3 regions of the Streptomyces sp. NPDC028722 genome follow, and region 2 is predicted to be linked to each of the others. Evidence: riboswitches for the same ligand, from Rfam matches in the RefSeq annotation. Region 2 holds a riboswitch; each other region holds the start of a gene.
The links. Region 2 has a riboswitch for thiamine pyrophosphate ahead of thiO (glycine oxidase ThiO). Riboswitches for the same ligand answer to the same signal wherever they lie in the genome.

Region 1 (4,755 bases), on a different contig from region 2:
AACGCCTCCCCCTGGTCGTGGGTGACCGCGAGCACGGTGGTGCCCAACCGCCCGAACAACTCCCGCAGTTCCACCACCAGCCGCTCCCGCAGCGAGCGGTCGAGCTGGCCGAGCGGCTCGTCCAGCATCAGCAGCCGGGGCCGGGGCGCGAGGGCGCGGGCCAACGCGACGCGCTGCTGCTCACCGCCGGACAGAGAGGCCACGGCCCGCCCGGCGGCACCGGGCAGCCCGACCAGCTCCAGCAACTTACCGACCTCGGCGTCCTGTTCACCCTTGGCGACGCCGTGCATACGCAGCCCGAACGCCACGTTCGCGCCGACGTCCCGCTGCGGGAAGAGCTGGTGGTCCTGGAACATGAGCCCCATCCCCCGCTTGTGCGCGGGGACATGGGTCTGCTCGCGGCCGTCCAGCAGCACCCGCCCGGAGTCCAGGGGTTGCAGTCCCGCCACCGCCCTGAGCAGGGTCGACTTGCCGCTGCCGCTGGGCCCGAGCACGCACACCACCTCGTGCTCGGCGACGTCGAGGCCGACGGCGTCGAGCACGGGCCGCCCGCCGAGGCGCACGGTCGCGGCGTCGAGGCTCAGCAGCATCAGAACTCCCCCGTCCGGTCGGTGCGCAGCCGCTCCAGGATCAGCAGGGCGGCGGCGCACACCACCATGAGAATGGTCGAAAGGGCCATCGCCTGGCCGTAGTTGAGGTCTCCGGGGCGGCTCAGCAGGCGGGCCACGGCGACCGGGAGCGTGGGGTTGTCGGGGCGGGCGATGAACACGGTCGCCCCGAACTCCCCGAGCGACACGGCGAACGCGAACCCGGCCGAGACCAGCAGCGCCCGCCGCACCAACGGCAGGTCCACCTCCCGCCACACCCGCCACGGCGAGGCCCCGAGCACGGCCGCCGCCTCCCGCAGCCGTCCGTCCACCGCGCGCAGCACGGGCAGCATGGTCCGTACGACGAAGGGGGCGCCCACCAGGGCCTGGGCGAGCGGCACCAGGATCCACGACTGGCGCAGATCCAGCGGCGGCCTGTCCAGCGCGATCAGGAAACCGAAGCCGACGGTCACGGCGGAGACGCCGAGCGGCAGCATCAGCAGCGCGTCGAAGCCCCGCACCAGCCGTCCCGCGTCCCGCCGGGCCAGCGCGGCGGCGGCGAGACCGCCGACCAGGACGGCGATGGCGGTGGCGGCGACGGCGTACTCCAGCGAGGTCCACACGGCGTGCACGGGCGCCACCAGGAACGTACCGCCGTCGGGGTCGGTCAGGGCCCGGTAGTAGCCGAGACCGGGGGCGTCCAGGGAGCGCCGGACGAGCACGGCGAGCGGCAGCACCAGGAGCAGGGCGATCGTCAGCAGGACCCCGGTGAGCAGCGCCCACTGGCCGCCGCCGCGCGGCCGGCGGGCGGTCACCTTGGGGTCGACCAGGCGCAGGGCCGTCTCCCGCCGCCGTACGGTCCGGGCGTGCACGGCGAGGATCGCGCCGACGGCGACGAACTGCACGAGGGTGAGGACGGCGGCCGTGGACAGGTCGAAGACCTCGGAGGTCTGCCGGTAGATCTCCACCTCCAGGGTGGAGAAGGTGGGGCCGCCGAGGATCTGCACCACGCCGAAGGAGGTGAAGGTGAACAGGAACACCATCAGCGCGGCGGCGGCCACGGCGGGCGCGAGCGCGGGCAGCGTGACCTGCCGCCAGGCCTTCGCCGGGGAGGCGCCCAGCATCCGGGCGGCCTCCTCCTGGCGTGGGTCGAGCTGGGCCCACAGGCCGCCGACGGTACGGACGACGACCGCGTAGTTGAAGAAGACGTGGGCCAGCAGGATCGCCCACACCGTGGTGTCCAGCCGTACGCCCCACAACTGGTCGAGCAGCCCGTTGTGCCCGAGCAGGGCGAGGAAGGCGCTGCCGGCGACGACGGTCGGGAGCACGAACGGAACGGTGACCACGGCCCGCAGCAGCTGCTTGCCCGGGAAGCGCAGACGGGCGAAGACGTAGGCGGCGGGCAGCGCGAGCAGCAGGGTGAGCGCGGTGGAGGCCAGCGCCTGCCAGGTGGTGAACCACAGCACGTGCCGGATGTCGGGCTGCGTGACGACGTCCGCGATCCGTCCGAGCCGCCAGCCGCCGTCCGCCTTCAGGCCGCGCGCGACGATCGCGGCCACGGGCCAGGCGAAGAACAGCGCGAAGAACGCGACGGGCAGGGCCATCAGCCCGAACCGCGCCGCGCTCCCCCGCCGGGTCCGCGCTACCTCAGTACGAGTGACGTCCACGTCTTGACCCACTGGTCGCGGTTGGCGGCGATCCGGTCCGGGGCCATGGTCCGCGGGTCCTTGGCCTGGGGGCCGTACTTCAGGAAGTCCGGCGGCACCTGGGCGGCCTCGCGCACCGGGTAGACGAACATGTTCAGCGGCATGTCCTCCTGGAACTCCTTGCTGAGCAGGAAGTCGAGGAACGCCTTGCCGCCCTTGGGGTTGCGGGCGTTGCTCAGGAGCCCCGCGTACTCGGTCTGCCGGAAGCACGTGCCGCTCGCCACCCCGGTCGGGGCGGTGGCGGGCCGCTTCTTGGCGTAGATCACCTCGGCGGGCGGGGAGGAGGCGTACGACACCACCAGCGGGCGGTCGCCGCCGGCCTTGCGGCCCTGGGTGGAGCCGGAGAACTCCTGGTCGTAGGCCTGCTCCCAGCCGTCGACGACCTTGACGCCGTTGGCCTTGAGCTTCTTCCAGTAGCCCTGCCAGCCCGCGTCGCCGAACTGTGCGGCGCTGCCGAGGAGGAAGCCGAGGCCCGGTGAGGAGGTGGCCGCGTTCTCGGTGACGAGCAGGTTCTTGTACCGGGGTTCGGCGAGGTCGGCGAAGGACCGCGGCGGGGTCAGCCGGTGCGCGCTGAAGTAGGCCTTGTCGTAGTTGACGCAGATGTCGCCGGTGTCGACCGGCGTGACACGGTGCCCGGCCCGGTCGACCCGGTACTGCGGCAGGACCTTGTCGGACCCCTTGGGCCGGTACGCCTGGAACAGCCCGTTGTCCATGGCGCGGGACAGCAGGGTGTTGTCCACGCCGAAGAGGACATCGCCCTGCGGGTTGTCCTTGGTGAGGATCGCCTTGTTGACGGCCTGGCCGGCATCGCCGTCCTCGAGGACCTTGACCTGGTACCCGGACCGCTTCTCGAAGTCCTTCAGGACGTCCTTCGAGACGCTCCACGAGTCGTGGCTGACGAGGGTGACGGTCCTGGAGTCCGTGGACTTCCCGGTGTCCGACGACCCGCACCCGGTCAGCGCGGGCAGGGCGAGGAGACCGAGCCCCGCCGCCACGGCCACGAGGGTCTTGTTGTGCACTGGATGTCCTCCTGGGGTGGGCCAGGAAGAGACGCGGCCCTGCCCGGGCATCCGTGAGGGAGGCCGGGCAGGGCGCAACAGCTTGAGTGGTGACCGAACTTCCTACCCAGAATGACCTGGGCGAGGTTCAGAGGGTCTGCGGCCCGGTTGCCGCACTCTCAGCGCTGTGGCGCTCCCCTGTCGGAATATGAAGATATGTGGACGTGGTCAGATTACCGCTCGGTGGCCGCGAGCTGACCGCAGGCCCCGTCGATCTCCTGTCCACGGGTGTCCCGGACCGTCACCGGCACGCCGTGCGCGGCGATGGCCTCCACGAACGCCTTCTCGTCCTCCGGCCGGGAGGCCGTCCACTTCGAGCCCGGGGTCGGGTTGAGCGGGATGAGGTTGACGTGCACGGGCTTGCCCCGGAGCAGCCGGCCGAGCCGGTCACCGCGCCAGGCCTGGTCGTTGATGTCCCGGATCAGCGCGTACTCGATCGACAGCCGGCGGCCCGACCTCTCGGTGTACTCGAAACCGGCGTCCAGCACCTCGCGCACCTTCCACCGCGTGTTCACGGGGACGAGGGTGTCGCGCAGCTCGTCGTCGGGGGCGTGCAGGGAGATCGCGAGCCGGCACTTGAAGCCCTCGTCGGTGAACCGGTGGATGGCCGGCACCAGCCCGACGGTCGAGACGGTGATCCCGCGCTGGGACAGGCCCAGCCCGTCCGGGGCCGGGTCGGTGAGCGCCCGGATGGCGCCGACGACCCGCTTGTAGTTGGCGAGCGGCTCGCCCATGCCCATGAAGACGATGTTGGACAGCCGCGCCGGTCCGCCCGGCACCTCCCCGTCCCGCAGCGCCCGCATCCCGTCCACGATCTGGTGCACGATCTCGGCGGTGGACAGGTTCCGGTCCAGCCCGGCCTGCCCGGTGGCGCAGAACGGGCAGTTCATCCCGCATCCGGCCTGCGAGCTGATGCACATGGTGACCCGGTCCGGATACCGCATCAGCACGGACTCGACCAGCGTGCCGTCGAACAGCCGCCACAGCGTCTTGCGCGTGGCCCCCTGGTCGGTCGACAGATGCCGGACGACCGTCATCAGCTCCGGCAACAGCGCTTCTTGCAGCTTGCCGCGCGACCCGGCGGGGATGTCCGTCCACTGCTCGGGGTCGTGCGCGTACCGCGCGAAGTAGTGCTGCGCGAGCTGCTTGGCACGGAACGGCTTCTCACCGATCTCGGCCACCGCGTCCTTGCGCTCGGCGGGCGTGAGGTCGGCGAGATGCCGCGGCGGCTTCTTGGCTCCGCGCGGCGCGACAAAGGTGAGTTCTCCGGGCTTAGGCATGGCTGTACCAGTGTCGCAGATCCAATCGGGTGACCTGCGGGTGTCTCTCCCTACGGCTGTCGTCGACAGGCATCGGTGGTCACCACTGAGCGGCGTCGGACGCCCCGGAGACGGCCCGGCCGAC
Region 2 (4,755 bases):
CCAGGATCACCGGCACGCGCGCGTGCTCCACGATCAGCTGGAAGTTGTGCGGGTTGCGGATACCGAGCCCGGACCCGATCGGCGAGCCCAGCGGCATCACCGCCGCACAGCCGGCGTCCTCCAGCTTCCGCGCGAGGACGGGGTCGTCGTTGGTGTACGGCAGCACCGTGAACCCCTCGTCGACCAGCGTCTCCGCGGCGTCCAGCAGCTCCACCGGGTCCGGCAGCAGCGTCCGTTCGTCGGCGATGACCTCCAGCTTGATCAGGTCCGTGCCCAGCGCCTCCCGGGCCAGCCGGGCGGTCAGCACAGCCTCGCCGGCGGTGAAACAGCCCGCCGTGTTCGGCAGCACCCGGATGCCGAGCCGCTCCAGCACGGACAGCACCGAGCCGTGCACGCCGAGGTCCACCCGGCGCATCGCGACCGTGGTCAGCTCCGTGCCGGAGGCGACGAGCGAGCGCTCCAGCACGTCCAGACTGGGCGCCCCTCCCGTGCCCATGATCAGCCGGGACGACAGGGTCAGCCCACCGAGGACCAGGGGATCGTCGGCCATGACTCAGCCTCCCTGCACGGCGGTGAGGACCTCGACGCGGTCGCCCTCGGCGAGGGCGGTCGCCGCCCACCGCGCGCGCGGGACGACGGTCTCGTTGACGGCGGCGGCCACCCCGCGCGGCGCCGCGGTGAGGGACCCCACCAGTGCGTCCAGCGCGGTGCCCGCGACGATGCGGCGGGGTTCGCCGTTGACCGAGATGGTGACGGAAACGCTCATGCGGGCTGCTCCAGCTGTTCCACGGGTGCGGCGCCGAACCGCCGCGGGGTGAACGGACGTGCCTCCGGCGGTAGGCCGCCGGTGACCAGGGTGTGCGCCAGCACGTCCCCGGTGACCGGCGTGAGCAGCACCCCGTTGCGGTGGTGGCCGGTGGCCAGCAGCAGCCCGTCCAGGCCGGACGGGCCGAGCAGCGGGGCGTTGTCGGGGGAGGCGGGCCGCAGCCCGGCCCGGGTCTCGGTGAGCGGCAGCTCGGTGATGCCGGGCACCAGCTCGTGGGCGTCGCGCAGCAGCTCGTACACGCCGCCCGCCGTGACCGTCGTGTCCCAGCCCAGCTCCTCGCTGGTGGCGCCGACGACCAGCTCGCCGTTCTCCCGGGGCACCAGATAGACCTGGCTGCCGCGGACCACCGCCCGCACGGTACGGCTCAGGAACGGCGCGAACCGGTGGGGCACGGTCAGCCGCAGCACCTGCCCCTTGACCGGCCGGACCGGTGGACGCAGCTCCTCCGGCAGGCCCGCGAGCCGCCCGCTCAGGCTCCCGGCCGCGAGCACCACCTGACCGGCGCTCAACCCGGTCCCGTCGGCCGTGGTGACCCCGGCGGCCCGGCCTCCCGCGACGTCCAGCCGCTCGGTCCACGCGCGGTGGAACACCACGCCGGCCCGCTCGCACGCCGCCATCAGGGCCGCCGCCAGCCGCCGCGGGTCGACCTGGTGGTCGCCGTCGACCCGCAGGCCGCCGCGCACCCCGGGCGCCAGCATCGGCTCCAGGCGCCGGCACTCCCGCCCGGACAGCCACTCGGAGGCGAGCCCCGAGCGCTGCTGCAAGGCGTGCAGGTCCCGCAGGTGGGCGCGGTCGTCGGCGTCGAGCGCGACGGCGAGGGTGCCGCAGCGGCGGTAACCGGGGTCGTGACCGGTCAGCTCGGTCAGCTCGGCCACGAACTCCGGGTAGCGGCGGGCCGACTCCAGGTTGAGGGCGAGCAACGTCTCCTCGCCGTAGTGCAGTTCGGTGACCGCGGCCAGCATCCCGGCCGCGACCCGGGCGGCCCCGCCACCCGGCTCGGGGTCCACCACGGCCGTGGCCAGCCCGCGTTGCGCGGCCCGCCAGGCCGTGACCAGGCCGATGATCCCGCCCCCGATGACGAGGACGTCGGACGTACGTGACGACATGGGCGTCCAGCCCCTCCCTTCGCCGGCATGACCCGGATCAGGTTCGTACGGTCGGAGGCCGCCAGCCTCCCTCTCAGCCCGGTGCGTCCGGGCTCCCGCGAGTGCTTGTACGGTGGCCACCCTAGCCCGCCCCGCTCACCACGCGTAAGGGAGTCCTCCGCCATGTCCCGCTCGCTCGACGGACTGCATTTCGCCCCCGTGGCGGACCAGGCCCCAGGTCAGGTGGGCACCCGCACCCGGTTCGCCTACCACGAGGACGACGGCGCGATCTGGGCCGGGTACGCGGGCGGCGACGTCGTGCGGGGCCACCTGGTCGGCACCCGCGAGGGCGACCGGCTGGACTTCCGCTACGTGCAGCTGAGGACCGACGGCACGACCGCCTCGGGGCACTGCGTGTCCACGGTCGTGGAGCTGCCCGACGGGCGGCTGCGGCTGGAGGAGACCTGGGAGTGGGAGTCCCGGCCGGGCTCCGGCACCAGCGTTGTGGAACAGGTCACCGAGCACGCCCCCTGACTGACGGAACGTCACCTGACTAAGGTGATCGGGTGAGCGAGCAGACAGCGCAAGAGGGCACGTCGCAAGGACCCCGCGTGGTCGTCGTCGGCGCGGGCATGGCCGGGGTCCAGACCGCGGTCGCCCTGCGGGAACAGGGCTTCCGGGGCGCGGTGACCGTCCTCGGGGCCGAGGCCCACCAGCCCTACGACCGGCCGCCGCTGTCGAAGGCCGTCCTGCTCGGCAAGGCCGAGGGTTCCGCCTTCGACGTGGACTTCGAGTCCCTCGGCGTCGAACTGCGCCTCGGCTGCGAGGTGCGCGGCCTGCGCCCCGGCGACCACGAACTGGACACCGGCACCGGCCCGGTGCCGTACGACGTCCTGGTCCTCGCCACCGGCGCCGAACCGATCACCCTGCCCGGCACCGAGGACCTGCCCGGCGTGCACCTGCTGCGCACCCTGGACGACGCCGAACGGCTGCGGCCCGTCCTCGCCCGGCAGCACGACGTCGTGGTCGTCGGCGCCGGCTGGATCGGCGCCGAGTTCGCCACCGCCGCCCGCGAGGCGGGCTGCGCGGTGACCGTCGTCGAGGCCGCGGACCGGCCGCTCGCCGGCGCCCTGCCCGCCGAGGTCGCCGCCCCCATGGCCGCCTGGTACGCCGACGCCGGCGTCGAACTGCGCACCCACGCGCGCGTGGAGCGCGTCGAGCCCGGCGCGGTGCTGCTCGCCGACGGCACACGGCTGCCCGCCGGCGCCGTCGTCGTCGGCATCGGCGCCCGCCCCGCCACCGCCTGGCTGGCCGGCTCCGGCATCGAGCTGGGCGCGCACGGCGAGGTCCTCGCCGACGCCCGCCTGCGCACCTCCCTGCCGGATGTGTACGCCGTCGGCGACTGCGCCTCGTTCCCGTCGGCCCGTTACGGCGAACGGCTGCTCGTCCACCACTGGGACAACGCCCTCCAGGGCCCGCGCACGGTCGCCGCGAACATCCTCGCCGCCGACCACCTCGGCGACACCCCGCAGACCTACGACCCGGTGCCGTACTTCTGGTCCGAGCAGTTCGGCCGGTTCGTGCAGCACGCCGGCCACCACGCCGCCGCCGACCACCTGGTCTGGCGCGGCGACCCGGCGGGACCGGCCTGGACGGTGTGCTGGCTGCGCGAGGACCGGCTGGTGGCCCTGCTGGCGGTCGGCCGCCCCCGGGACCTGGCGCAGGGACGACGGCTGATCGAGGCGGGCCGGCGGATGGACGCCCGGGCGCTGGCCGACCCGAGCCGCCCCCTGAAGGACGCCGGCACCGACTAGCCGGCGGCGCCCTTCGGGGCACGCCGGCGACGGTCGGCCGCCCCGGCACATCGTCCCAGGTGGACCCACCTGGCTTCCGACTGTCAGTGGGGGATGGCAGGCTTGTCCTGTGACCGAGATTGACGCAAAGATCGAAGCTCTCGTCCCCGCCTGGCTCACCCTGCCCGACATCGCCGAGATGTTCGGTGTCGAGGTGACGCGTGTGCGGCAGCTGGTCAAGGACGGCCAGCTCATCGCCGTACGCCGAGGTGAGAACAGGGCGCTGCACGTCCCCGCCGCCTTCATCGACGAGGACAAGATCGTCAAGGGCCTGACCGGGACCCTGACGCTCCTGCGGGACGACGGCTTCACCGACGAAGAGATGATCGAGTGGCTCTTCACCCCCGACCCGACCCTGCCCGGCACCCCCGCGCAGGCCCTGAGCGAGAATCGCGGCACGGAGGTGAAGCGCCGCGCCCAGGCGCTCGCCGTCTGAGGCGGCCCGCACCAGGGGCCGGCGTGCGGGCCCCGTGCCCGCACGCCGCCCGCACCGTCAGACACACCGACCACGGGGGGACCCACGCATGTCCGACACCGCCCGCGCCGCGCTCGCCGACGCCCGTCTGTACCTGTGCACGGACGCCCGCAAGCGCCAGGGCGACCTGCCGGAGTTCCTGGACGCGGTCCTGGCCGGCGGTGTCGACATCGTGCAGCTGCGCGACAAGGGCATGGAGGCCGCCGAGGAGCTGGAACACCTCCGGGTCCTCGCCGACGCCTGCGCCCGGCACGGCAAGCTCCTCGCGGTCAACGACCGCGCGGACGTCGCCTACGCCGTCCGCGCCGACGTGCTGCACCTCGGGCAGGGCGACCTGCCGGTCCCGGCCGCCCGCGCCGTCCTCGGCGACGACGTGCTGATCGGCCGCTCCACGCACTCCGTGGCCGAGGCCACCGCTGCCGCCGCCCAGCAGGGCGTGGACTACTTCTGCACCGGCCCCTGCTGGCCGACCCCCACCAAGCCCGGCCGGCCCGCCCCCGGCCTCGACCTGGTCCG
Region 3 (4,755 bases), on a different contig from region 2:
CGCCCGGGAGACGGGCCTCGCACTGCCCACGACGTACCACCTGCTGCGCACCCTCGTGCACGAGGGCTATCTGTACCGCGAGAAGGGGCTGTTCTTCCTCGGTGACGCCGCCGCGCGGCTTGCGAGCAGCGGAGCACAGCAGAAACGTCGCAGCTCGGTGGCGGACATGCTCGCGCACTGGCGCGATTCGATCGGTGTGCCGGTGTACTACGCGATGTACCGGGACGGTGAGATCGACGTGATGTGCGTCTCCGAGTCCCGCGAGGCACCCGCGGTCGAGGAGTGGGCCGACTTCCGCGAGACCGGCCACGCCCATGCCATCGGGCAGTGCCTGCTGTCCCAGCTGGACGAGGACGCCCGGCGCGACCACCTCGCCCGTTACCCGGCCGAGCCCCTCACGCCGTACACCGTTCGGGACCACGGCGTGCTGCTGCGGCGACTGGCCCGCACCCGGCGCATGGAACTGACGGTGGAGCGTCAGGAGTACGCGCTCGGGACGGTCTGCGCGGCGGTCCCCATCACGGTCGGTACGACCGCGGCCACCCTAGCCATCTCCCTGCCCGCCCAGCGGGCCGACCGGCTGCTGCCCGCCGCCCGCCGGCTCCAGACGGAGATCGGGCGGCACGTCGGCTCGCTCACGCTCTCTATCAGTATGTGAAAACTTACTCCTTGTGATCTATTGCATACTTTCAGCAAGATTTGACCATGGCTAGAGGGATCAATCCCGGCCAGTCGATGTCATATGACGGGGTAGGCGATGCGCGAGTCCGTACAGGCAGAAGTCATGATGAGCTTTCTCGTATCGGAGGAGCTCTCCTTCCGCATCCCGGTGGAGTTGCGCTACGAGACCTGTGATCCGTACGCGGTGCGGCTCACCTTTCATCTGCCCGGTGACGCCCCGGTGACCTGGGCGTTCGGGCGCGAGCTGTTGATCGACGGGGTCGGGCGGCCCTGCGGGGAGGGTGATGTGCGCATCGCTCCCGCCGATTCCGAGGTGCTGGGCGAAGTGCTGATCCGGCTTCAGGTGGGCGGGGACCAGGCACTGTTCCGTTCGTCGGCGCCGCCGCTGGTGGCCTTCCTCGACCGGACGGACAAGCTCGTGCCGCTCGGTCAGGAGGGCGCGCTGGCGGACTTCGACGCTCATCTCGACGAGGCGCTGGACCGCATCCTGGCCGAGGAACAGAGCGCCGGCTGAAGCGTCACGGTACGAGGCGCCGACGCACCGTCATCTCGTCCGCGCCCGTGCAGGAACGCTTCTGCAACCGGTGGACGGCACCACCGCCCCAGCCCCGCCGCGTTCACCGCTTCCGGCGCCGGCCCCGGCCGCCGCGCGCCGGTGCGGGACGCCCCCCGGCAGGCAGCGGTGCAGCCGCTCCCGGCCGGTCGGCCGAGACCACCAGCGCGGCCAGCGCGGTGGTGACCGGCACCGAGGCGACCAGGCCGATCGAGCCCACCAGCGTGCGTACGATCTCCTCGGCCACCAGTTCGCTGTTGGCCACGGTCCCCACGCTGCTCTGGGCGATCGAGAACAGCAGCAGCAACGGCAGGGCGGCGCCGGCGTAGGCGAGCACCAGGGTGTTGACCACGGAGGCGATGTGATCGCGGCCGATACGGATGGCCGCCCGGTACAGCCCCCGCCAGCCCATCGTCGGGTTCGCCTCGTGCAGTTCCCAGACCGCCGACGTCTGCGTCACCGTCACGTCGTCCAGGACGCCGAGCGAGCCGATGATGACACCGGCCAGCAGCAGACCGCTCATGTCGATCGACGGATACAGGCCGTGGATCAGACCGGTGTTGTCGTCCGTGTTGCCGGTCAGCGCGGACCAGCCGATGAACAGCGAGCCGAGCAGGCCGATCAGCGACAGGGAGATCAGCGTGCCGAGCACCGCAACCGACGTACGGGCGGACAGGCCATGGCACATGTACAGCGCGATCAGCATGATGGCGCTCGCTCCCACCACGGCCACGACCAGCGGATCGGAGCCCTGGAGGATGGCGGGCAGGATGAACAGGGTCAGCACGAGGAAGCTCACCGCCAGCGCGACCAGGGCCATGAGGCCGCGCAGCCGGCCGACCACGACGACGGCCACGGCGAAGACCCCCGCGAGCAACGCCATGGGGAACGTCCGGTTCACATCGGTCACCGAGTACTGGAGGTTCTTCGGTGCTGAAGGCTCGTAGGCGACGACGACCTTCTCGTCCCGGTGCAGCTGCCGCGTCTGGTCCGGCTGCACGATCTCGGTGAACGTGCGGCCTGTGTCCTCGCCGGTGTCGACGCGGACGGTCGCCTTCTTGCAGGTCTTGTCGGCCTCCTGCTTCGCGGGGGCGCCGCCGGTGGCGGAGGGGGCGCCGGCCGGGGCGCCGCCCGACGCGTTCACCGACGCGCAACTGACCTCGGTGACCCGGGTGACCGTGGCCTGCTGGGTCTGCCGGTCGAAACCGACGCCGGTGCGTGAGTGGGACGGGGCTCCGCCGGGCCAGAGCACCGCGAGACCTGCGACGACCGCCACGGTGAACGGGATCAGGATCGCCGCGATCACCTTCCGCAGATGCTGGGAGACCGGCGCGGCCGGGCCGTGGCCGTGCGCGTGACCGTGATGGCCGCTCTCTCTGGCTCCGTGGCCCTGTGCGTGACCGTCGCGCCCGCCGTCACCGGTTCCGTGGCCGTGCGCGTGGTCCTGTCCCGGGCCGTCTCGGCCGGGCGGATCGGGTGGCTGATGCGAGTACTGCTCCATCCTGGTCACCGTCCGATCATCGCAAGAACGGTGGGGGCCCACTGTTCACCGCGCCCTCCATGCCGCTAGCGTGGAGGCACCTTTGCACACGCGGGAGCTCGGAGCACCGGGCTGAGAGGGCGCTGACCTCCGTAGACGCGATGTTTCACGTGGAACCAACAGGTTCCACGCAGGACATCGGCACACGGGAATCGCTGCGTCGACCGCCGAACCTGTTACCGGGTAATGCCGGCGTAGGGAGTAGGTCCGATGACCAACAAGGACGCACGCACGCCTGCCTCCGTTCGGGACGAGAAGTCCGACGAGGCCGGGAAGTCCATTGGCTGGCACAAGGCGTACGTCGAGGGCTCGCGCCCCGACCTGCGCGTGCCGGTCCGTCAGGTGCAGCTCACCAACGGGGAGTCGGTCACGCTGTACGACACGTCGGGGCCGTACACCGATCCGCTTGCCGACACGGACGTCCGCAGGGGCCTGTCACCGCTGCGGGAGAACTGGATCATCGCCCGCGGTGACACCGAGGAGTACGCGGGGCGTCCCGTCCGCCCCGAGGACGACGGGCTCCGGCACACCTCGCCACGCGGCGGGCTGCGCAACCTGGACGCGGTCTTCCCCGGGCGCCCGCGCCAGCCGCGGCGGGGCCGGAGCGGCCGGCCGGTGACGCAGCTCGCCTATGCCCGACGGGGCGAGGTCACGCCGGAGATGGAGTTCGTGGCCATCCGGGAGAACGTCTCTCCCGAGGTGGTCCGCGAGGAGATCGCGGCGGGCCGGGCCGTGCTGCCGGCCAACGTCAATCACCCGGAGATCGAGCCGATGATCATCGGTAAGCGGTTCCTGGTGAAGGTGAACGCCAACATCGGCAACTCCGCGGTGACGTCCTCCATCGAGGAGGAGGTCGAGAAGATGACCTGGGCGACCCACTGGGGCGCCGACACGGTCATGGACCTCTCGACCGGCCGCAACATCCACACCACCCGTGAGTGGGTCCTGCGCAACTCCCCCGTCCCCATCGGCACGGTGCCGCTCTACCAGGCTCTGGAGAAGGTCGACGGCCGGGCCGAGGAACTGACCTGGGAGATCTACAAGGACACCGTCATCGAGCAGGCCGAGCAGGGCGTGGACTACATGACCGTCCACGCGGGCGTCCGGCTGCCGTACGTCCCGCTCACCGCCAACCGTAAGACGGGCATCGTCTCGCGCGGCGGCTCCATCATGGCCGCGTGGTGCCTGGCGCACCACAAGGAGTCGTTCCTGTACGAGAACTTCGAAGAGCTGTGCGAGATCCTCGCCGCCTACGACGTCACGTACTCGCTGGGCGACGGACTCAGGCCCGGTTCGATCGCGGACGCCAACGACGAGGCACAGTTCGCGGAACTGAGGACGCTCGGGGAACTCAACCGCGTCGCCAGGCGTTTTCAGGTACAGACGATGATCGAGGGCCCCGGGCACGTCCCGATGCACAAGATCAAGGAGAACATCGACCTTCAGCAGGAGATCTGCGATGAAGCTCCGTTCTATACGCTCGGCCCGCTGACCACGGACATCGCGCCGGCGTACGACCACATCACCTCCGGTATCGGCGCCGCGATGATCGCCTGGTGGGGCACGGCGATGCTCTGCTACGTCACGCCCAAGGAGCACCTGGGCCTGCCCAACCGGGACGACGTCAAGACCGGTGTCATCACCTACAAGATCGCCGCGCACGCGGCCGACCTGGCCAAGGGGCACCCGGGCGCTCAGGAGTGGGACGACGCGCTGTCGGACGCCCGTTTCGAGTTCCGGTGGGAGGACCAGTTCAACCTCGCCCTGGACCCGGACACGGCACGGGAGTTCCACGACGAGACCCTGCCCGCGGAACCCGCCAAGACGGCCCACTTCTGCTCCATGTGCGGGCCGAAGTTCTGCAGCATGAAGATCTCGCAGGACATCCGGCGCGAGCACGGAGGCGACCGGGCCGAGATCGAGCAGGGCATGGCCCAGAAGTCGCAGGAGTTCGCGGCGGCGGGCAACCGGGTGTACCTGC

Region 1: linked by a shared signal. The riboswitch ahead of AB0F03_RS21050 (thiamine ABC transporter substrate-binding protein) and the one ahead of thiO (glycine oxidase ThiO) in region 2 are both predicted to bind thiamine pyrophosphate.
Region 3: linked by a shared signal. The riboswitch ahead of thiC (phosphomethylpyrimidine synthase ThiC) and the one ahead of thiO (glycine oxidase ThiO) in region 2 are both predicted to bind thiamine pyrophosphate.

What each region holds. Positions count from the first base shown of each region.
Region 1 is NZ_JBEZWU010000013.1:87,595-92,349, reverse strand. Features, by position in the region: gene AB0F03_RS21060 (ABC transporter ATP-binding protein) at 1-590, opposite strand, end outside; gene AB0F03_RS21055 (iron ABC transporter permease) at 590-2,191, opposite strand; gene AB0F03_RS21050 (thiamine ABC transporter substrate-binding protein) at 2,230-3,312, opposite strand; TPP riboswitch at 3,394-3,501, opposite strand; gene rlmN (23S rRNA (adenine(2503)-C(2))-methyltransferase RlmN) at 3,525-4,631, opposite strand.
Region 2 is NZ_JBEZWU010000001.1:189,288-194,042, reverse strand. Features, by position in the region: gene AB0F03_RS00840 (thiazole synthase) at 1-550, opposite strand, end outside; gene thiS (sulfur carrier protein ThiS) at 554-766, opposite strand; gene thiO (glycine oxidase ThiO) at 763-1,932, opposite strand; TPP riboswitch at 1,930-2,041, opposite strand; gene AB0F03_RS00825 (hypothetical protein) at 2,095-2,445, shown strand; gene AB0F03_RS00820 (FAD-dependent oxidoreductase) at 2,478-3,725, shown strand; gene AB0F03_RS00815 (Rv2175c family DNA-binding protein) at 3,835-4,200, shown strand; gene thiE (thiamine phosphate synthase) at 4,289-4,755, shown strand, end outside.
Region 3 is NZ_JBEZWU010000006.1:166,652-171,406, reverse strand. Features, by position in the region: gene AB0F03_RS12275 (IclR family transcriptional regulator C-terminal domain-containing protein) at 1-658, shown strand, start outside; gene AB0F03_RS12270 (SsgA family sporulation/cell division regulator) at 758-1,195, shown strand; gene AB0F03_RS12265 (YibE/F family protein) at 1,299-2,735, opposite strand; TPP riboswitch at 2,816-2,992, shown strand; gene thiC (phosphomethylpyrimidine synthase ThiC) at 2,985-4,755, shown strand, end outside.